Regions from separate parts of the Vibrio artabrorum genome, predicted to be linked through region 3. Evidence: predicted binding sites of a transcription regulator. Region 3 holds the regulator's gene; each other region holds the start of a gene.
What was found. Region 3 encodes CRP, which controls carbon source genes, mostly activating them, when cyclic AMP is high. Its sites were predicted from a motif close to TGTGANNNNNNTCACA; they were not measured.
Positions count from the first base shown of each region.

Region 1 (5,412 bases), 1.1 Mb from region 3:
GTTCATTGGCCTGTAAGTCGTCACTCACTTGCTCTGTTTGCACAAAAATTTGTTGGTGAGCGGTAGGTGTTTCAGACAGTAATACACTTGAATTCTTACCCTCAATTGCCGATAGAGCTTGATGCAACTCGGCAATGCCTTGCTCTTGTCCGTTTTGAACCAAATAGCCCATAGCACTCAAGTGAACGCCAGTTGGCTCTTTGGTTGAACGCCCTTTACGTAGCGGTGCCATGCCAATGAAACAGCCATATACTGCACGAGTCAGCGCCACGTAAATCAAGCGTAAGTCTTCCGCCAATCGCTCTTTATCGGCTTGTGCTAAGGCACTATCGCTGCCAGTGATATCCAGTACTGTGGTATCTGAATCATGATCGTAGAACTTGCCTTCGCTCGCTTCACGGTAGCTCGCGACAAACGGCAAAAATACGAGATCATATTCCAAGCCTTTTGATTTGTGAATGGTAACGATTTGAACCAAGTTTCTTTCTGATTCAAGGCGTTGAATGTCATCTTCATTGCCGCCTAAACCATTTTGAGCATCGGAAATCGCTTCTGCCAACCAACGCAACAAACCATAGTCACTGTCGAGCTCTTGCCTGGCTTGCTGTAGCAATTCGCCAATGTGCATCAAATCAGTAAGTGAGCGCTCACCATTTTCTTCTTCCAGTAAGCGTTCCGCGAGATGTCGTTTACTGATCACGCTGCGCAGCATGGGTAACACGCCACGCTGTAGCCACAACTTACGATATTCTCTAAACTCGTTAACGACGTTTTCCCATACCACTTCATCATTGTTGAGTTCGTCCAATGAGGCCGCATCCAGAGCAAACAATTCCGACGCTAAACTGGCGCGCAATGCACGGTCATTTTCAGGCGTCAGCACCGCCTGCAACAAACGCTGAATATCTTGCGCGACCAAACTGGTGAATACACTGTCTCGGTTCGACAAATACACACTCGCGATGCCTTGCTCCGATAGTGCGTTCTTGATCAGGCGACCTTCACTACCGGTTCGAACTAAGACAGCAATATCACCCGCATTCACGGCATGTTGTTTTTTGCCGTTATCAAAATAGGCCTGTTGATTTTGAGATGCAGTCAGAATGGTTTGAATTTGACTGGCGGTCGCCTCGGCCATGGCTTTGTGATATTCGCCTTTCGGCAATGGCTTATCTTCTGCATCCTGCAGCCAAAAGGTCAGTGCATGCTGAGTTTGACCATTCATCACCCATTGGCGTTTGTCGGCCGATGGACTGGCTGCGACGGGCAAAAATGGAATGTCTTGGTCGTAGATAAACGGGCTATCCGAATTCATAAACACTTGGTTTACCGCACTGACCATGTCAGCACTCGAACGCCAGTTAGTGCCTAACGTATAGTGAGCACTAACTTGGTTTCTCGCCTTGATATAGGTAAAGATGTCTGCGCCACGGAATCCGTAAATAGCCTGTTTAGGGTCACCGATCATAAACAGACCACACTGCGGATTATCAAGATAGATTCGGCTAAAAATACTGTACTGCAGCGGATCGGTATCTTGGAATTCATCGATCATCGCGACTGGGTATAAGGTGCGGATTCTCTCCACCAGCAGGGATTGCTCATCGACATCAATCGACGCGGATAACTGAGTCAGCAAATCATCAAATGATAACCACTGCTTCTGCTGCTTAGCCTTGGCTAACATAGTTCGACAATGGGTGATCGCATGTGCCAATAACGGGGCTTTCAGGTCTGCAGGAGAGTTTAAGAACTCCTCAATCGCCTCAAACACCACGTGTTGAGGTGCGGTACCTTTTGCTGTTTTTTCGCTTAGAGTGGCTTGTGAGAACTTCTCTAATTTATCTGGGAACTGGTAATCATGGGTGTCGCTCTGCGCCCATGCTGTTACCGCTTCTAACCAAGTCGGCAAAGACTTCTTGGTGTAGCTGCGCTTATTCACATCCGATCCAGAGATCAAAGCTAAAAAATCCGCTTCAGATTCACACCACAACGCCTTAAGTTGCTTCACTTTATCTAAGTTTTGATTGTGCAGAGTTTGCAGGTCGCCCGACATCGCATCGACTGTCAACTTGAGCGGAGACCCCGTTAAATAACGATTTACGTCCGCTAATAACGCAGCAGGGGAACCCCAGATATTGCGAACCTCACCTGCCAGTTGAATAGGTAGCGGGTAAAACTGCTTACGCCAGTAATCGGCGACCACTTGCGCTTTCAGATGGCTTTCATCGGTTACAAATTCATTGTCAAAACGGCTTCCAGACTCGAAGGCATTTTGAGTCAACATCCGTTGACAGAAACCGTGAATGGTGTAGACCGCAGCCTCATCCATTTGTCTTTCTGCGTTAAGTAGGGTTTTCGCCGCGCCAGCATGATCATCGATGGCTTGTAACAAAGGCGCAATCACCGGGTCGTCACTTTGCCCACGTGCAAACGCAATGCGTGCATCATGAATTCGCGCACGAATACGATCACGTAGCTCTGCGGTTGCTGCTTCAGTAAAAGTCACCACCAGTATTTGGTCTACGGTGAGTGGCTCATGATGTCGAGTGGCTTCCGTCAGATCACCTTGCGGCGCGGCCGTACCGTGTCCGAGCAGTAAGCGCAAGTACAAGCCAGCAATGGTGAATGTTTTCCCCGTACCGGCCGATGCTTCAATTAAACGCGCACCATGAAGTGGAAACGTCATCGTATCGAGTGTTTTTGGAGCAATTACCTGAACACTGCTTGTGGTCGTCATGCCTTACTGCCTTCTGATAAATGTATTGTTACAAACGTGACCTAACATGGAAAACGTCATTCAATTAACGCCCACACAAATTAGTTAATAGTTAGTGCGATCTCACTCACGGACCCATTCCGATCGACTCGCTACTATGCGGCCACGAGTTCGGAAGCGCTTAAGAGTTTTATACTCATGCGTAACTTTGAACCACAGAATAATGGTCCCTCTGACCTGTGGCCGTACAGCAAACGCCCTACACTAATAATGATTTACTGGCGGCCACTTTATTTCCTGTACCCAGACTTCCTGCAATCCGTTTTCTATCGCTTTTATCGAGTCTACGCCCAACTTCCGCGAATCTTTTGATAAGCGCATCGCTTTACCGCTCGTATCGTTGGCGATCTTACGGATCACCATGACTTACTCCTGATCTTCCAGATCGGCAGCGGCCAGTCTGGCCGCTTGCAACACAAGCGTCGAATACAGACGCGACTGAGCAGCCAGTTCATCATCCCACTTAGGCCAGATTCGAGAGATGTAAGTATCTCTGCCCTCGCCCGTAAAGGCGAAGCTGTCATTAAAGGTATCAGCCATTTTCTTGAGTGATTTTTCTTCATCATCGACCCATTTACCACGGCTAAAACCCGCTTCAACCCCAGCTAATGCCGTTTTCGGAAAGTACGGCAATGGTGTGGTCATACCCTGATAAAACAATCGCACTAGCTCAGCCAGCAAACTCTTTGCCTGCTGCGCATCACCAATCGGTTGTAGCGTTTGATGAACCACACCTTCTTTTCTGTCGTAACCAATAATATGGGTGCTTTTTCCATGCCCCATCACCGCACAACACAAATGGTCAATCCAAGCCGCTAAGTAATCTTGAGCGCGGATTTTTCCGCTACGAAAACGCACTAAACCTGATTGATAGTTTTGAGTTAACCACCCCATCATACGAACAGGCTTACCTTCACCCAATACATCAAATTCGATATTCACTTCAAGATCTTGCTGTGGTGAACCGCTGACAAATCGAATCTCTTTGGCTAAGTCTTCTGCTTGCACACGGTTGGTTTCAAATTCGATATCACCGAAAGCGCCAATCGGTAATCGACCTTGCGCTTTTTGCTCAGAGACAAACTGTCGAACGGCTTCATCTGCACCTTCTGGGTGCTCCAGCAACACTTGCAACAGCGCATCTTTAAGTTGGAAACTCTCTAGGCCATTAAGTACAAACGGTTCATCGTCTTCCATTACAGGAAGTGGCGGTTCAAACACCACTTTTAGGCGACGATTAAAGAAGTACTGCACCGGTAAACGCCAGAAACGCTGCAACTCAACCAAGTCGAGTTCTAACGGATACGTTGCCCCCAACAAATAATCATCCAATGCACGGTTGAATTCACCACTGCGTTCACCGGAACGGTTAGCCGCTGGAAGCCACTCTTTGGCGTAACTCAGCACATGGCTCGCATCACCTTGAGTAAACGCAGCTGGGCTGAACGGTGTCATGGTGTGTTCAAAGCTGATCGCTTGAGTCAGCTTAATACCTGAGTCATCACTTGGTAAGGCTTGGTCTTCGCTTAAACAGTAGTTCTGCTGGCAGTATTCCATCAACTCAGAAACCAGCACCGACGGCACTCGCTCAGTATTGTCTTGAATCGAACGGCCGACATAACTGATGTACAGACACTCTTGCGCCGACAGTATCGCTTCTAAGAATAGGTAACGGTCATCATCACGACGAGAACGGTCACCCGGCCGAGAGCGTCCGTTGATTAAATCAAAACCCTCAGGAGGCATTGAGCGAGGATAAACGCCATCATTCATACCTAACAAACAGACGGTTTTGAACGGAATGGAACGCATCGGCATCAGAGTGCAAAAGTTAACTTGCCCCGCTAAGAAGCGTTGGCTAATACGCGCACCCGACAGTTTATTATTCAAGTACTGGTAGATAATGCTTGGCGACAGTTCTTGCTCGTACAAGGCATCATCAAGCTGTTCGTTCAGTTGTGAAAGTGCATCACGAATCGACTTAAGTACTACCTCGCCTTCCAGCTCAACCGCAAAGAAATCATCCATCATTGTCAGCAAGGTTTCACGCCACATATCGATCGATTGAGTTTCAGTCAGGCGCTGTCGGTAATGAGCGATACGATCGATAAAGTGCGCTAACTTACCCGCAAGTTCGGCGTTAATGCCTTGAACTTCGTTATAAGCGGCAATCGGAGAGTGTTCGGTTTCAAATAAACCCGCAGAATCGGACATCGCATAGCCCAGTAACATGCGCTGGATACCAAACAACCACGTATTTTGCTCGGTTGCAGGTAGATCAAATTCCGTTGCGGTAGAAGAGTCGACACCCCAACGGATGCCCGCTTCTTCAACCCACTGCTTGGCTTGCTCGAATTGAAACTCATCAATACCAAAACGCGCCATCATTGCTGGGATTTCTAACAGCTCTAACAACTCAGACGCTAAACAACGCGTATTCGGTAGCGCGACCAACTGCATGAAGGCGGTCAGAATTGGGCTTTCTTGGTCGGCGGTTCTATCCGAGATCGAGTAAGGGATATAACGCTCACCTGGGGCATTACCAAATACCGCCTGAATCGCTGGGCTATAAGCATTAATGTCAGACACCATCACGATGATATCGCGTGGTTTCAGGGTCGGGTCGGCATCAA
Region 1 is NZ_AP025458.1:749,837-755,248, reverse strand. Features, by position in the region: gene recB (exodeoxyribonuclease V subunit beta) at 1-2,740, opposite strand, end outside; gene recC (exodeoxyribonuclease V subunit gamma) at 3,146-5,412, opposite strand, start outside.
Region 1: recB (exodeoxyribonuclease V subunit beta) is a predicted target of CRP. The motif match lies at 2,836-2,851, and genes of this name have one in related genera.

Region 2 (5,412 bases), on a different replicon from region 3:
AGTCTTGATTGTTGTCCCTGCGACATCCAACTCTTGAGCGATCTGCTCGTTACTAAAACCTGAGTAAATTAATCCGAGCACTTGCCATTCTCGCTGGGTGAGTGGGCTAGTGCGCACAAGCTCAGGGATGTTGGGGTGATTAACCAGATTCTCAACAAAATCTTCGTCAAAGTGAATCGAACGGCTACGCTGAGTTGTTGAGATGTCTTTCATGATTTGTTGAGCGCGGTGACGCTCTAAATCGCCTAAACCCGGTTTATTACTCAGTTTGTCTACGATATGACCAATAATGCTACCGTCGATTAAAAAGTTACCGACCATGCCCGTTTGATTGGTCATATGCAGCGCTTCTTCAAGTAACACTCGCGCACTGTCTTCGTCGTTCGTTTGGGTGCGCAGCACCGCTTCAACAATTAAGTTTCGGTTAGTGTCAGTGACAAGGTGAGACCGTTGAGCTTCGCTTTTTAAGAACGTTAATGCTTCCTCTGCGTCTTCGTATTGCTCTAAGATGATGTGAGCACGAACAATATTTCTCCATTGCAGCTGGCAGAAGTGGTTACTGGCTGATTCCGGCCGAACCGCTACATTTAGCCAATCATGGATAGCATCTTTATCGCCTGTTATTTGCCAAAAAAGTATCAAAGAAAGAGAAGCGTTTGCTGTCCAATCAACGTGGTAAGTGGACTGGCGTAACAAGTGTTGAATCTGGTCGATAAATTTCGACGCTTTATCAATTTCGCCACGGCTTAGTGCGAGTCGAGCCAGCATTGAGTAGCTGTGTAAGTGCTTACTTGGGGAGTGATGGCCAAGGATATCTAAGCCTTTGTAACAACACTCTTCCGCTTCATCTAATCGGTTCCAACACCAGAAGATCTGAGCTCGAACACGAAGCAAAAATTCGTGTAAAGGTACGTATTGAAGTTGATGCTCTTCAATCAATTTAAACGCGCTATCTTGCAGCTCGAATGCCGCCTGAACATAACCTTGAGCAATTAGAATTTCACTCTGTTGCAGAATCGCCCACAGCGCTTGATGGTAAACCTGATGCTGACGTGCCAGCTTTTCAGTCTGTTGCATCATTGGCAAAGCACGGCTTAGATTACCTATCACGTGGTTGACTTCGCCAACAACGGAGGTGGCTACAATTCGGCTGCGGTATACGGTGGTATTGAGTTGGCTCAGTGCAAGCTCTGCTAACTCTAGTGCCTTTTCAGGTTCATTGTTGTTGATCGCCACTTGTGCGCGCAGGGCGTTGTATTGACCCTGTTGTTGAGTATCCAATTCGATGTTTCGAGCTTGAAACTGCGTTTCGGCTTCTTCTAATAGCGTACCCACTTGATTATAGCGGTGCTGACTTTGTGCAAGCCATGCGCGTAGCATGGATAACTTTGGATCACTGTATAGTTGATCCGTTGTTAACTGTTTGATGGCCATTTCTAACGATGAAAGCTCGCCTTGGTTGAACATTTGCCACCCATGTTCACTCAGGATTTGAATAATCAATTGTGGGTCGTCAGCGCGCTGGGCGTGTCGCAGTGCTTGATGAGGCGTTTTTTGTTTAATCCATGCTTTCGCCGCACTTCGGTGCAATTCGGCTTCTTGTTGAGGAATTCGAGCCTGACGCTCGTGCGCTAAAAACTCGCCGAACAGATTATGGAAGCGGTACCAGTTTTTTTCGCCCTCTAGCGGGTAGATGAACAGACCGAAGCGATTGAGTGACTCGATCATTCCGAGCGCATCTTCACGCTGTGTCAGCGCACTGGCGAGTTCGTCATTGAAGTGGTCGAGCACAGAACATTGCATCAAGAACTGTCGTGTTTCAGAGTCTAAAAGGTCGAACACTTCTTCAACTAAATAATCCCAAAGGTGAGCATGGTTAAAAGTTGAGAACGACTCTGCTGACTGGGCAAGGGTGCGTTTTTGATGTTGTGCTTGCAGCGCAATCAGTTGCATTGCAGAAGGCCACCCCTCTACATAAGTACAAATGCTATCCGCCGTGACGTCATCAATGCCATCGGTCACGCGTTGATTGAAAAAGCGCGTGGTCTCTTCGGTATCAAAAGCTAACGAATCGTTACCTAACTCAATCATTAAGTCTCGAACTCGAAGGTTAGCGGTACCAAGCGGCGGCATACTGCGACTGGTGACGACGACGGTCAGGTTATCGGGCATATGCTTTAGGAAAAAACGCATGGCTTCGTGAATATCGTCATTGTTCACTAAGTGATAGTCATCCAATACCAAGAAACATTCTTGGTGGAATTCAGACATTTCAGCAAACAGTTCACCAAGTAAAGAGTGCAGTGATGAAAACTGGCGATTCTCTGCTAATTTTTGGGTTTTGGGACAGGCGTGTTGAGTCGCTTTGTTCAGTGATTGCAGTAGGTAGTTGAGGAAACGGAATGCATCATTGTCACTTTCATCGATGCTATACCAACCCACATTGGGTTTATCGATTAACCATTGGGCAGCCATGGTGGTTTTACCGTATCCCGCTGGAGAGCGAAACAACACGAGCTTATAACAAGCTGCACCTTGTAGGAGGTCAAGCACTCTTGGGCGCAGTATTGCATTATGTAAGCGGCCGGGACGAGTCAGTTTCGAAGGGATCCACATATCGAAGTCTTTCACCTATTCCATGGCTTATGTTCTGGATTATCCCAATTTATCGTTGAGTGCACTCCAATAACATTAGCCTAATTACTTAAGTCTGCACTCATAGTACGTGACGCAAAGCGATGCAGACTATGATCCTCCTCTGAAACCTTGCACTTCTGCATGTTTTTGGCCCTCTACGCCCTACATTTGTGATTTAAGTCACTTGTCGGGCGATTTTTACCTGTCTTTATCTCCTACTGTGTACGGATTGTTGTGCAAAAAATGAGACGCAGAAAATATTTTCGTGATCTGAATATCAGATTTGGCAATGAGGTTAAATGCGTTCAGTTGACGTCAGATTCAGCCAAGTGACGTTATCGAATGGGAGCTTGTGATCTTAGTCACTTCAAGTTTTTGTTCTCAGGCAGAACATGAGAGTCAGATCACTAACCCAATCGCGTTACGCCCCCTACGCCCTCCCATCTACTCCTAGTCAGTGGCGTTAGCAGGATGATGTTTAGTTTATGGTGACCGTGCACGATATGTCACAGATGAATTAGAACTATTAAAAGCGAGATTTCTGAAATGAAACCAACTCAGCAAAAAACTTTCGATAAAGTGTCATTCCAAGAGAGTGTTAAGAAACATTTATCTGCAACCTACGCCACAACCGTTGAAACAGCAGACAGCCGTTCATGGTATCTAGCAATGGGTCGTGCTCTTGCAGAGCTCACGACTTTTGACCTGCTAGAAACTGAAAATGATGAAAAAATTAAGAACGCGAAAAGCGTTAACTACCTATCTCTAGAGTTTTTGATTGGCCGTTTAACCGGTAACAATCTGATCAGCATGGGTCTGTACGAGCAAATCACTCACGCGATGGAAGAGCTAGGTCAAAACCTAACGGACCTTCTAGAAGAAGAGCGTGACCCATCACTCGGTAATGGTGGTCTTGGTCGTCTAGCGGCTTGTTTCATGGATTCTTGTGCCGCTCAAGAATACCCAACAGTCGGTTACGGTCTTCACTACGAATACGGTCTATTCAAACAATCTTTCCAAGACGGTCGTCAACAAGAAGCACCTGATGCATGGCGTGGTGTGGAAGGTTACCCATGGGAAGTCGCTCGCCCAGAACTCGCACAACACATTGGTTTTTACGGTCATGTAGAAGTTGAATACATCGACGGTAAAGAAGTTCGTATTTGGGTTCCAGGTATGGAAGTGAAAGCAATGCCTTGGGATCTCCCTATCGTAGGTTACGAGTCAAACACGGTTTACCCACTGCGCCTTTGGGAATGTCAGGCAATCGCACCATTCTCACTTGCGAGCTTCAACAACGGTGATTACTTCGAAGCGCAACACTCGCTCATCGATGCAGGTAACATCACTAAGGTTCTGTACCCGAACGACAACCACGAGAAAGGTAAAACTCTGCGTCTAATGCAGCAGTACTTCCACTCAGCAGCGTCGGTTCGCGATATTTTACGTCGTCACGAAGCCGCAGGTTTCTCTCTAGAAGATCTGCCTAAGCAAGAAACGATTCAGCTTAACGATACGCACCCAACGATTGCGATTCCTGAGCTAATGCGCATCTTGATTGACGAGAAAGGTCTATCTTGGGATCAAGCATGGGAAATCAGTGCTCATACGTTCGCCTACACCAACCACACACTACTTCCTGAAGCACTAGAGACTTGGTCTGAATCTCTGATCAAGCGTCTTCTTCCACGTCACATGGAAATCATTTTTGAAATCAACCACCGCTTCATGCAAGAAGTTCGCAAGATGTGGCCGGGTGACGGTGAGAAGCAAGCGAAGCTTTCTATCATCCAAGAAGGTTTCCACCGTATGGTTCGCATGGCAAATCTCTGTGTGATTGGTTCTTACAAAGTAAACGGTGTCGCGGCGCTTCACTCACAACTGGTTAAGAAAGACTTGTTCCCTGAGTTCAACGAAATCTTCCCAGGCAAACTGACTAACGTAACAAACGGCATCACGCCGCGTCGTTGGTTGAAGTTCTGTAACCCAGGTCTATCTACACTAATCACTGGTAAGATCGGTACTGAGTGGCCAGCAAAACTTGAGCAGCTAGAAGGCATCGCTCAGTTTGCAACGGACGCGAAATTCCAAAAAGAATTCATGGCGGTTAAGAAAGAAAACAAACAGCGCCTAGCTGATTGGGTTCAAGAGAACATGGGTATCGAGCTAGATACTAACGCTATCTTTGACGTTCAAATTAAACGTCTTCACGAATACAAGCGTCAGCATCTAGATTTGCTCCACATTCTCTCTCTGTACCACCGTATTCTTAACGAACCGGGTTTTGAGTGTGAGCCACGCGTATGTTTCTTCGCAGCGAAAGCCGCACCGGGTTACCACTTGGCGAAAGAGATCATCTTCGCGGTTAACAAGATTGCAGAGAAGATCAACAACGACCCTCGCATCGGCAACAAACTGAAAGTGGTCTTCATTCCTGACTACCGTGTCAGCATGGCTGAAATCATCATCCCTGCCGCAGACGTTTCTCAGCAAATCTCACTAGCGGGTAAAGAAGCATCAGGTACGGGCAACATGAAGATGGCGTTAAACGGCGCGCTGACTATCGGTACGATGGATGGTGCAAACGTTGAGATTCGTGAAGAAGTGGGTGATGAAAACATCTACATCTTTGGTCTAGACGTTGATGGTGTTCAAGCACTGAAAGCTCAGGGCTACAACCCATACGACTACTACAACGCTGACCCACTATTGAAAGCGTCTCTGGATCTACTGATTGGCGATGAGTTCACTCCAGGTCAACCGGGTCTTCTGCGC
Region 2 is NZ_AP025459.1:514,061-519,472, forward strand. Features, by position in the region: gene malT (HTH-type transcriptional regulator MalT) at 1-2,616, opposite strand, end outside; gene OCU36_RS16430 (glycogen/starch/alpha-glucan phosphorylase) at 3,184-5,412, shown strand, end outside.
Region 2: malT (HTH-type transcriptional regulator MalT) is a predicted target of CRP. The motif match lies at 2,807-2,822, and genes of this name have one in related genera.

Region 3 (5,412 bases):
GTATGAGTTTGATGAACGCATTACCGCACCTTTGCATGGATTCAAAAATGCTCAAGATTATTACGCACAATGTTCAGCGCTTCCTAAACTGACTAAGATCAAGCTGCCAACTCAGATCATTCATGCCAAAGACGATCCGTTTATGACCGATGACGTCATCCCCAAATTCGTACTACCGGACAACATCGATTATCGGCTGTTTCAAAAAGGTGGCCATGTGGGGTTTATTACCGGCAGCACACTCAAACCAAGATTTTGGTTAGAAGAAGCGTTACCGGCCTACTATGAAAGCATTCTAAATTCGGCATAATGACTGAGCCTTAGTCAATAGAAGTAAAAACATTGCTGAGCACACTCATTACTCATGAATGAACATATCCATGAACATAAAAGAGAGAAGTATTTATGATCATCCCATGGCAAGACATCGCCCCAGAAACGCTGGAAAACCTGATTAAAGAATTCGTACTGCGTGAAGGCACAGACTACGGTGATGTAGAGGTTTCACTTCAAAACAAGATTGACCAAGTAAAAAATCAATTGGCCTCAGGAGAAATCAGTATCGTATTTTCTGAGCTACATGAAACCGTTGATATTCAGGTCACAAAACGCTTCTAGGCTGCGCTCATTAAGGAGCCGTGTTATAGTAGTAACCGATTGCTAACAAGTAAGTTACTCAAAAGACAAGGGTTGTCATGTCCGCTAAACATCCAATAATTGCGGTGACGGGTTCATCAGGAGCCGGCACCACCACCACCTCAGAAGCCTTCCGTAAAATGTTCAATATGATGAACGTCAAGGCTGCTTGGGTTGAGGGGGATAGCTTCCATCGCTTCACTCGACCAGAGATGGATGTCGAAATCCGTAAAGCGCGCGAGCAAGGTAAGCACATCAGCTACTTTGGTCCGCAAGCCAACGATTTTGGCGCATTAGAGGAGTTCTTCCGTCAATACGGTAACGAAGGCACAGGTAAGGTACGTCGTTACCTACACACCTTCGATGAAGCCGTGCCGTACAATCAAATGCCGGGCACCTTTACGCCATGGCAAGAGATCCCTGAAAACTCCGATGTGATGTTTTATGAAGGCCTGCATGGTGGTGTAGTTGATGGTGACATCAATGTTTCCCAACATGTCGATTTGCTGATCGGCATGGTGCCCATCGTCAACCTTGAGTGGATCCAAAAATTTGTTCGTGACACTCGCGATCGTGGTCACTCCCGTGAAGCAGTAATGGACTCCATTGTTCGTTCGATGGATGATTACCTTAACTACATTACCCCACAATTTTCACGGACCCATATCAACTTTCAGCGTGTTCCAACCGTAGATACCTCAAATCCACTGAACGCGAAAGGGATTCCAAGTTTAGACGAAAGCTTCGTAGTGATACGTTTGCGTGGCATAAAAAACGTCGATTTTCCCTACCTTTTGGCCATGATTGATGGCTCATTTATGTCTCGCCATAACACGCTAGTCGTGCCGGGGGGGAAAATGAGTTTTGCTATGGAGCTCATCGTAAGACCGATCCTACAACAACTCATCGAAACCGGAAAAATTGGTTAACAAAACAACGTTTTTATTGATTACTTTTCATACCGTGATCATGTGCACAGTTTTGCGTAAAAAATCGTGGCTTGGTCACGATTAAAATCAAGAAATAGTCTCGGAAAAAGGATACTATTCTTAGACGAAACACAAGATAGCTTGCAGCGCTCAACGAGTGCTCTTACCCTACAAGTCAATCCAGGCTTAGCTAAAATACGGAAAGCAGCAAGCATACCCTGCAGAGGAAGTAAGATATTATGGTTCTAGGTAAACCCCAAACCGATCCAACATTAGAGTGGTTCCTTTCACACTGTCATATTCATAAGTACCCTTCAAAGAGTACTTTGATTCATGCTGGTGAAAAGGCAGAAACCTTGTATTACATCGTTAAAGGTTCTGTGGCAGTTCTTATCAAAGACGAAGAAGGTAAGGAAATGATTCTTTCTTACTTAAACCAAGGTGACTTCATTGGTGAGCTTGGCCTCTTCGAAGAAGACCAAGAGCGTACTGCATGGGTTCGTGCAAAATCTCCTTGTGAAGTTGCTGAAATTTCTTTCAAGAAATTCCGCCAACTTATCCAAGTGAACCCAGACATCCTGATGCGCCTTTCATCGCAAATGGCAAACCGTTTACAAGTAACGAGCCAAAAAGTTGGTGACTTAGCGTTCCTTGATGTAACAGGTCGTATCGCTCAAACGCTACTAAATCTAGCGAAACAGCCCGATGCCATGACTCACCCTGACGGCATGCAAATCAAGATCACTCGTCAAGAGATTGGCCAGATCGTTGGTTGTTCTCGTGAGACAGTAGGTCGTATCTTGAAGATGCTAGAAGAGCAGAACCTAATTTCTGCACACGGTAAAACTATCGTGGTCTACGGCACTCGTTAATCTCGATTAACCGCTAAAATTTTAAAAGCCACCAATGGAGACATTGGTGGCTTTTTGTTTATTTGCGTCATCCCCAAAAAGGAGGGACGACCGAGTTGGGGAGCTCTTCAAACAAGTGGGTAAATCTATAAAGATTCCCTACTCCTTCGTCGGTCTATGGAATGACGATTTGTCTCTCGCAGGGAGAAGCCCGAACCTCAACTCTTATATCTACCCGTTAGTACTCTCAAAAATTTTATCTGCTGATGCCGCCACAAACCCAGTGTATAGCTCACCATTATCCATCACATAACGCTTCGCAAACTCATAGAAGCCACCAGGAATCATCTCATTGCCATCAACAAATGATACTGGGACTTTATCCGCCATTGTTGATGATTGCTCTAATAAAACCTCTGGAGAGCCTTTAACCTCACCTCCAGATGCATTGATTGTGAAGCCCGACTCTCTCAAATAGTCATTCACACTCTGTACCTCCTCGAAGTGCTTAAGCTGATTCACACTCACCGTAAAGTGATTTGCACCATAGCCATGAGCCGCTAACCAAGAAGCATATTCGCTCTCTTTTGCTAACACTTGGAAATCCGCGAAGCTCAGATCCCAAAGTCGGCCACCAAACAAGAACTCATAACCTTGAAGCTTGCTTGCGTCCACTTGCTCAACCAACTTAGCCACGATCTGCTGTAAATCACTGGAACACGCTTCGACCTTCAACTCACTAATAAACACTTTAGGTTGGGTGGGATCTGGGTGCTCATAGTGCTTAGCCACCAACTTCTTGCTTTCAAACAAGTAATCGCCACACGCCTTATAACCTAAAGCCAGAAAAGGCTTAGCGAGTGTGTCAATCCCCAAAGGATCAACATTGAAAGTACGCAGTGCAATGTGATCATTAATCAGCGCTTCGTCTTCTTTCAGTAGACGATGAACTTTTTCTGCCGATGGGCAAAGCCTATCAATGTAATCATCCCATAGTGATTTAAAGAGTAGATCGGGTGTCATGGAGACTCCTTATCAAAGATTCTAGCAAGCTAGTCATTTGGATTAGAAAAGGCGAGGCTTAGACACAAAGTCAGCAGCCTTTATTTCATAAGCCAGTCAGTCATTCTGTCACTTAAATTTAAACTAAAGCTCAATTCCCGGGCTAAACGTGGCTGGCAGTTGAGTTTCACTGCCTTCCATTGAAGCCATCGGATACGCGCAGTAATCCGCCGCGTAGTAAGCACTTGGACGTAAGTTACCGGAAGCTCCCGGGCCGCCAAATGGTGCGTCGCCGCTTGCGCCAGTCAACTGACGGTTACGATTAACAATGCCCGCGCGGATATGGTCAACGAAGTATTCCCACTCTGAATCGTCGGTTGAAACTAAACCAGCAGATAAACCAAAGCGCGTGTCGTTCGCTAGCTCAACCGCTTGCTCTAGTGACTGGTAACGAACCACTTGTAGCAATGGACCGAAGTACTCTTCATCCGGCAGTTCAGCAATGTTGGTTACATCGATGATGCCAGGAGAAACAAACGCCGCTTGACCCGCTTTTGCTTCGACTAGGCTGACACCGCCTAACGATTGCAGATTCGCTTGCGCGTCCAGAATGAACTTAGCCGCAGCTTCAGAGATCTGCGGACCCATGAAGGGTGCTGGCTCAGCGAATGGCTGATCGACACGAATCTTCAAGGTCGCAGCAACGAGCTTATCCAGTAGTTGATCGCCCTTCTCTCCAACAGGCACATACAAGCGACGTGCACATGTACAACGTTGACCCGCACTGATGAAAGCCGACTGGATAATGGTGTAAACCGTCGCGTCAACATCCCCAAATTGATCACTGATCACCATCGGGTTGTTGCCGCCCATCTCTAGCGCCAGCATCTTGCCCGGTTGGCCCGCGAATTGACGGTGAAGGATATGACCGGTATTAGCACTACCGGTAAATAGCACACCATCAAGACCTTTAGCCTCAGCCAGTGCGATGCCTGTCTCTTTAGCGCCTTGTACTAGGTTAATCACACCAGCTGGAAGACCCGCCTCTTGCCACAGCTTCATGACGAACTCCCCCGTCCAAGGTGTTTGCTCTGACGGCTTAAATACCACGGTATTACCCGATAGCAGCGCAGGAACAATATGACCGTTTGGTAGGTGACCCGGGAAGTTATAAGGACCAAATACCGCCATCACGCCCAATGGACGATGACGCAGTACAATCTGGTTGCCAGCGGCTTCACGTGATGCCCCACCGGTACGTTCATGGTAAGCACGAATAGAGATAGCGATTTTGCCTGCCATCGCACCCGCTTCAGTGCGCGTTTCCCAAATCGGCTTGCCTGTCTCTTTTGCGATGATTTGTGCGATTTCTTCGCTGTTCTCTTTTACCTTCTCGGCAAAGTTCAACACGATCGCTTCACGCTCTGTAAAGCTCAGCTTCTTCCAAACTAAGAAAGCCTCACGAGCGGCTGTTACAGCAGATTCAACCTGTGCTGGTGTTGCGCTATCGCCCTGCCACACAACTTCATTATTGTATGGGCTTACCGATGTCATGGCGTCACCTTGACCTGCTACCCATTGTCCTGCTATCCACTGAGTCATATTTTTATCCTTAACATCTTCGACAGATAATCGCCGCTATTATTGAGCCAATATACGAACGAATTCGCCTTCCTTTACTTCAAGAGCGCTTGCGACTTCAGGTGATAAAATCACGGTGTTAGTCACTTGGTCATACGCCGCTTTCGCCGCGACAGCGCGGAAGTTCTCAAACGAGGTATTGCCAATTAGGAAATCTTTAGAGCTGGCGTGATCTGCAATTTGAACTTGAGAGCGAATTGAGTGCCGCACTGATTCGATGTTTCTTAGATCACACTCAACCGTTGGGCCTGCATCAAAGATGTCGACGTAGCCGCGATTAGTGAAACCTTCACGCTCCAGCAGTTTAAGCGCCGGACGCGTATTATCATGTACCTCTCCGATTACCGCCTGAG
Region 3 is NZ_AP025458.1:2,737,375-2,742,786, forward strand. Features, by position in the region: gene OCU36_RS12450 (hydrolase) at 1-310, shown strand, start outside; gene OCU36_RS12455 (YheU family protein) at 406-618, shown strand; gene OCU36_RS12460 (phosphoribulokinase) at 696-1,565, shown strand; gene crp (cAMP-activated global transcriptional regulator CRP) at 1,805-2,437, shown strand; gene OCU36_RS12470 (DUF1338 domain-containing protein) at 2,648-3,439, opposite strand; gene astD (succinylglutamate-semialdehyde dehydrogenase) at 3,563-5,020, opposite strand; gene astA (arginine N-succinyltransferase) at 5,060-5,412, opposite strand, start outside.

Region 4 (5,412 bases), 350 kb from region 3:
GCGGGTACCGTAAAAGGCCGTGGCTCCAACCAGCACGCTAAGTCTGACTGGATGGAGATGGAAAAAGAGCGTGGTATCTCGGTAACTACGTCGGTAATGCAATTCCCATACAATGATTGCCTAGTAAACCTACTCGATACTCCCGGACACGAAGATTTCTCGGAAGATACGTACCGTACACTAACAGCGGTTGACTCTTGTTTGATGGTTATCGATGCTGCGAAAGGTGTCGAGGATCGTACTCGTAAACTGATGGAAGTCACGCGTCTGCGTGATACGCCAATCGTCACGTTTATGAACAAACTTGACCGTGACGTTCGTGACCCAATGGAAGTGCTTGATGAAGTCGAGAGCGAGCTGGGTATGGCTTGTGCGCCGATCTCATGGCCAATTGGTTGTGGTAAAGAGTTTAAAGGTGTTTACCATATTCACCGTGATGAAACGATCTTGTATGAATCTGGCCACGGCCATGAGATTCAAGAAGTTCGTATCATCAAAGGTCTCGATAACCCTGAGCTCGATGAAGCGGTCGGTGAAGATCTGGCGAGCAGCGTACGTGAAGAGCTAGAGCTTGTTATTGGCGCATGCCCTGAGTTTGACCGCGAACTGTTCCTTGCTGGTGAACTAACGCCGGTTTACTTCGGTACTGCATTAGGTAACTTTGGTGTTGACCACATGCTTGATGGTCTAACGAAATGGGCTCCAGCTCCTCAAACGCGTCAAGCGAACGAGCGTGATGTTGAAGCAACAGAAGAGAAGTTCTCTGGTTTCGTGTTTAAGATCCAAGCAAACATGGACCCTAAACACCGTGACCGTATCGCATTCATGCGTATCGTTTCGGGGACTTACAACCAAGGTATGAAGATGAACCATGTTCGTACGGGTAAGAGTGTCAGTATCTCTGATGCGGTAACGTTCATGGCGGGAGACCGTGCACGCGCTGAAAAAGCATACGCGGGTGATATTATCGGCCTACATAACCACGGTACTATCCAGATTGGTGATACCTTCACTCAAGGTGAGAGCCTTAAGTTCGCTGGTATTCCTAACTTCGCACCTGAGCTATTCCGTCGTATTCGTCTGCGCGATCCACTGAAGCAGAAGCAACTTCTAAAAGGCTTGGTTCAGCTTTCAGAAGAGGGCGCAGTACAAGTATTCCGTCCTATGCAGAACAATGATCTGATCGTTGGTGCGGTTGGTGTACTTCAGTTCGACGTGGTTGTAGCGCGCTTGAAAGCGGAATACAACGTCGAAGCTATCTACGAAGGCGTTAGCGTTGCAACCGCTCGCTGGGTTGAGTGCGATGACGCTAAGAAACTTGAAGAGTTCAAACGTAAGAACCAATCTAACCTCGCGCTAGATGGTGGTGATAACTTGTCTTACATCGCACCAACCATGGTGAACTTGAACTTAGCTGCTGAACGTTTCCCAGACGTTCAATTCCGAGCGACGCGCGAGCACTAATTTCTCCGCGCTCTATTCGAGTGAAACAAAAACGTCTATTGTTCTGCAATAGGCGTTTTTTAATGCGTTTTATTTAAGGTTTGAAGGCTGGGGGGACAAGTATGCTGGGTTGGATAAGAGCTTGGATTAAAAGATACGATAAGTGGTGTGAAGAGCTTGGTTTAACGCCTGAAAATAAGCGCTGCTGTGTCGCTTATCGTCGTGATCCTCGAGGAGAACAGCCAGAAGGTGGAGAAGATGACATCGCAGACAAATGATTTTCCACTGTTTGATACCCATTGCCATGCGGATTTTGAGGCGTTTGAGCAAGGTTTTACACCTGATCAAAGTATTGATGGTTACCTCAATGAAGCCAAACAGGCTCAAGTTGAGAAATTACTCATCCCTTCTATCGGTCAAAGTAACTGGAAGAAACTCGGTAACATCGCTCAATCTCATCCCAATGTTTACTACGCGTTAGGCTTTCATCCTTACTTTTTAGAGCAAGCTGATGAGGTGCAATTTGAAGAGCTTCGCCAATTGCTTGCTTCAAAAACACGTCAGTGTGTGGCGATTGGCGAATGTGGACTCGACTTTTTTGTGGACGTTGAACGAGAGAAACAAGAGCGTTTTTTCATCCAACAAATGGAGCTTGCCAAGGCGTTTGAACTGCCTTTGATCATCCATGAGAGGAAGTCTTATAACCGACTCATTGAGCTAATAAAGCGGCATAAGTTCACTTTTGGGGGGGTAATTCACGGCTTTTCTGGGAGTGAACAGCAAGCTTTAGTATGGATCAAGCTTGGTTTCTACATTGGTGTCGGTGGAACCATTACTTATCCAAGAGCGCAAAAAACACGCACAACCATCGCGAAATTGCCCCTTGAATACTTGGTGATTGAAACTGATGCTCCAGATATGCCTATCCATGGAAATCAGGGAAAACGTAATCATTCCAAGTATTTAACTAAGATATTAAATGAGCTTGTTTTGATTAGAAAAGAGACAAAGCAATCGGTTGTCACGCAGATTTGGCATAATAGCCATCGTGCATTCGGTATATGTGAATAAATTCGAAGGTTTTTGTTTATCGTTTGCGTAAATTGCACTTGTGATGTGATTTGGCTCACATTTGCGCATGAATGCGACATGAATCTTGTACGAAAGTGTGAAGGCGGCATTACTTTATTCATGGTCGCATGAGTATAATTACCCCCGCTTTATAGCCCCTTTTTGTCACACGCCAATAAATAACTAATAAGGAAGTCATAAACTATGAGCCTGTTTATGAGCCTAGTCGGTATGGTTGCACTGATCGCAATCGCAGTTCTACTATCCGATAACCGCAAAGCAATTAATATCAGAACAGTGGGTGGCGCTTTCGCTATCCAATTCGCACTTGGTGCATTCGTACTTTACATCCCTTGGGGTCGTGATCTACTTGCAGGTTTCTCTGCTGGTGTAGCAAACGTGATCGACTACGGTAAAGATGGTACTGGCTTCCTATTTGGTAGTCTTGTTAACTTCTCTGTTGACGGTATCGGTTTTATCTTTGCATTCCAAGTTCTACCAACACTGATCTTCTTCTCTGCTCTTATCTCTGTACTTTACTACATTGGTGCGATGCAAGTTGTTATTAAGATTCTTGGTGGTGGTCTTCAGAAAGCGCTAGGTACTTCTCGCGCCGAGTCAATGTCTGCAGCAGCAAACATTTTCGTTGGTCAAACGGAAGCCCCTCTGGTTGTTCGTCCATTTGTTCCTAAAATGACTAACTCTGAACTATTCGCAGTAATGTGTGGTGGTTTAGCCTCAGTTGCTGGTGGTGTACTAGCGGGTTACGCATCTATGGGTGTTCCTCTAGAGTACCTAGTGGCAGCGTCATTCATGGCTGCACCGGGTGGTCTACTCTTCGCTAAAATCATCAAGCCTGAAACTGAGGAAGTTGATGAGAACCTAGGTTCAGACATCGACGGTGGCGACGACAAGCCTGCTAACGTTATCGATGCAGCTGCTGGCGGTGCGTCAGTTGGTCTACAACTAGCACTTAACGTAGGTGCAATGCTACTAGCATTCATCGGTCTAATCGCTCTTATCAACGGTATCCTAGGTGGCATCGGTGGTTGGTTCGGTATGGAAAACCTAACTCTAGAACTTCTTCTAGGTTGGATCTTCGCACCGTTAGCATTCATCATTGGTGTTCCATGGGAAGAAGCAACTATTGCGGGTTCTTTCATTGGTCAGAAGACCGTGGTTAACGAATTCGTTGCATACCTAAACTTCGTACCATACGTTGGTGACAATGCTCAAGTTGTTGCAGCGACGGGTCAAGTGATGTCTGAGAAGACTCAAGCTATCATCGCATTCGCACTGTGTGGTTTCGCAAACCTTTCTTCAATTGCGATTCTTCTAGGTGGTCTAGGTGGTATTGCTCCAAACCGTCGTCACGACATCGCACGTATGGGTGTTAAAGCGGTTGTAGCGGGTACTCTATCTAACTTGATGGCAGCAACAATTGCTGGCTTCTTCCTGTCTTTCTAATTAGTTAGAAATCGATATATAGACGCCATTATAATATCGCCCCGTAGCAAGAGATTGCTGCGGGGCTTTTTTGTTTTTAGGCTTAGTGATTCTGAGTTGTGACTTAGAGCTTGTATTAGGCCTAAAATGTTTTTTTGAGATACAAACCGTTTGCGTTCTAAGGAGCACTACAATTTATTGATGGATATCTATAATGTATAACTTTAAGGGATAGGATGTCTCTTGTTGGCAAGAAAGTAACCGTTAATACAACGCTGGTGTTATTTTTCTGGGATTAAGCCAAATTTAGCAATACGCTATAGATGTTAGACACAACATGACTGATTTGTTGTGCCATAGACCAAACTGGTACTGTGCGGTGACAAGGATTGCAATTGGTGGCGAAAGCTATCAAGTCTTCAAGGAACCAAGTCCGTTCATTTGTGACTACTGAGCATGACTAAAATTTCCATCTATACTGGATGGATGGTGAAGTAGTTAACTATTTGAATATATTGATCGGAGATAGAAATGAGCGATTTAAAAGCAGCAGCTCTACGTGCACTTAAACTTATGGACCTAACGACGCTAAATGACGACGACACGACTGAAAAAGTCGTCGCGCTTTGTCATGACGCGAAAACAGCGGTAGGCAACACTGCTGCAATCTGTATTTACCCTCGCTTTATCCCAGCCGCTAAGAAAGCGTTGCGTGAGCAAGGTACTCCAGAAGTACGCATTGCGACTGTAACTAACTTCCCTCATGGTAATGATGACATCGAGATTGCAGTTGCAGAAACAAAAGCAGCGGTCGCATACGGTGCAGATGAAGTTGATGTCGTATTCCCATACCGTGCGCTTATTGCTGGCAACGAAGAAGTTGGCTTTGAACTCGTTAAACAGTGTAAAGCAGCTTGCGGTGATATCACGCTTAAAGTGATCATCGAAACTGGTGAGCTGAAAGAAGAAGCATTGATCAAGAAAGCTTCTCAAATCTGTATCGAAGCAGGTGCTGACTTCATCAAAACTTCAACAGGTAAAGTGCCAGTAAACGCGACTCCTGAATACGCGCGCATGATGCTTGAAGTTATTCGTGACATGGGCGTTGCGAAAACCGTGGGTTTCAAACCTGCTGGTGGCGTACGTACTGCTGAAGATGCAGCATTATACTTAGCAATGGCTGATGAGCTGCTTGGCGCTGAGTGGGCAGACAACATGCACTACCGTTTTGGTGCTTCAAGCCTACTAACTAACCTTCTTAATACATTAGAAGTGACAGACGAAACTGCAGATCCTACTGCATATTAATCCTTAACAAGTCTGTTTGATGGAGTGACGTAAAGTCACTCCATATTACCTCTTTCCCCTACAAACCATACTCACTAGAGTTCGGGAGGCACTAATGTATCTACCTCAAGAAATTATTCGCAGAAAACGTGATGGCGAAGTCCT
Region 4 is NZ_AP025458.1:2,385,264-2,390,675, reverse strand. Features, by position in the region: gene prfC (peptide chain release factor 3) at 1-1,464, shown strand, start outside; gene OCU36_RS10670 (hypothetical protein) at 1,566-1,721, shown strand; gene OCU36_RS10665 (TatD family hydrolase) at 1,702-2,514, shown strand; gene OCU36_RS10660 (NupC/NupG family nucleoside CNT transporter) at 2,719-3,981, shown strand; gene deoC (deoxyribose-phosphate aldolase) at 4,492-5,268, shown strand; gene deoA (thymidine phosphorylase) at 5,363-5,412, shown strand, end outside.
Region 4: OCU36_RS10660 (NupC/NupG family nucleoside CNT transporter) is a predicted target of CRP. The motif match lies at 2,559-2,574, and genes of this name have one in related genera.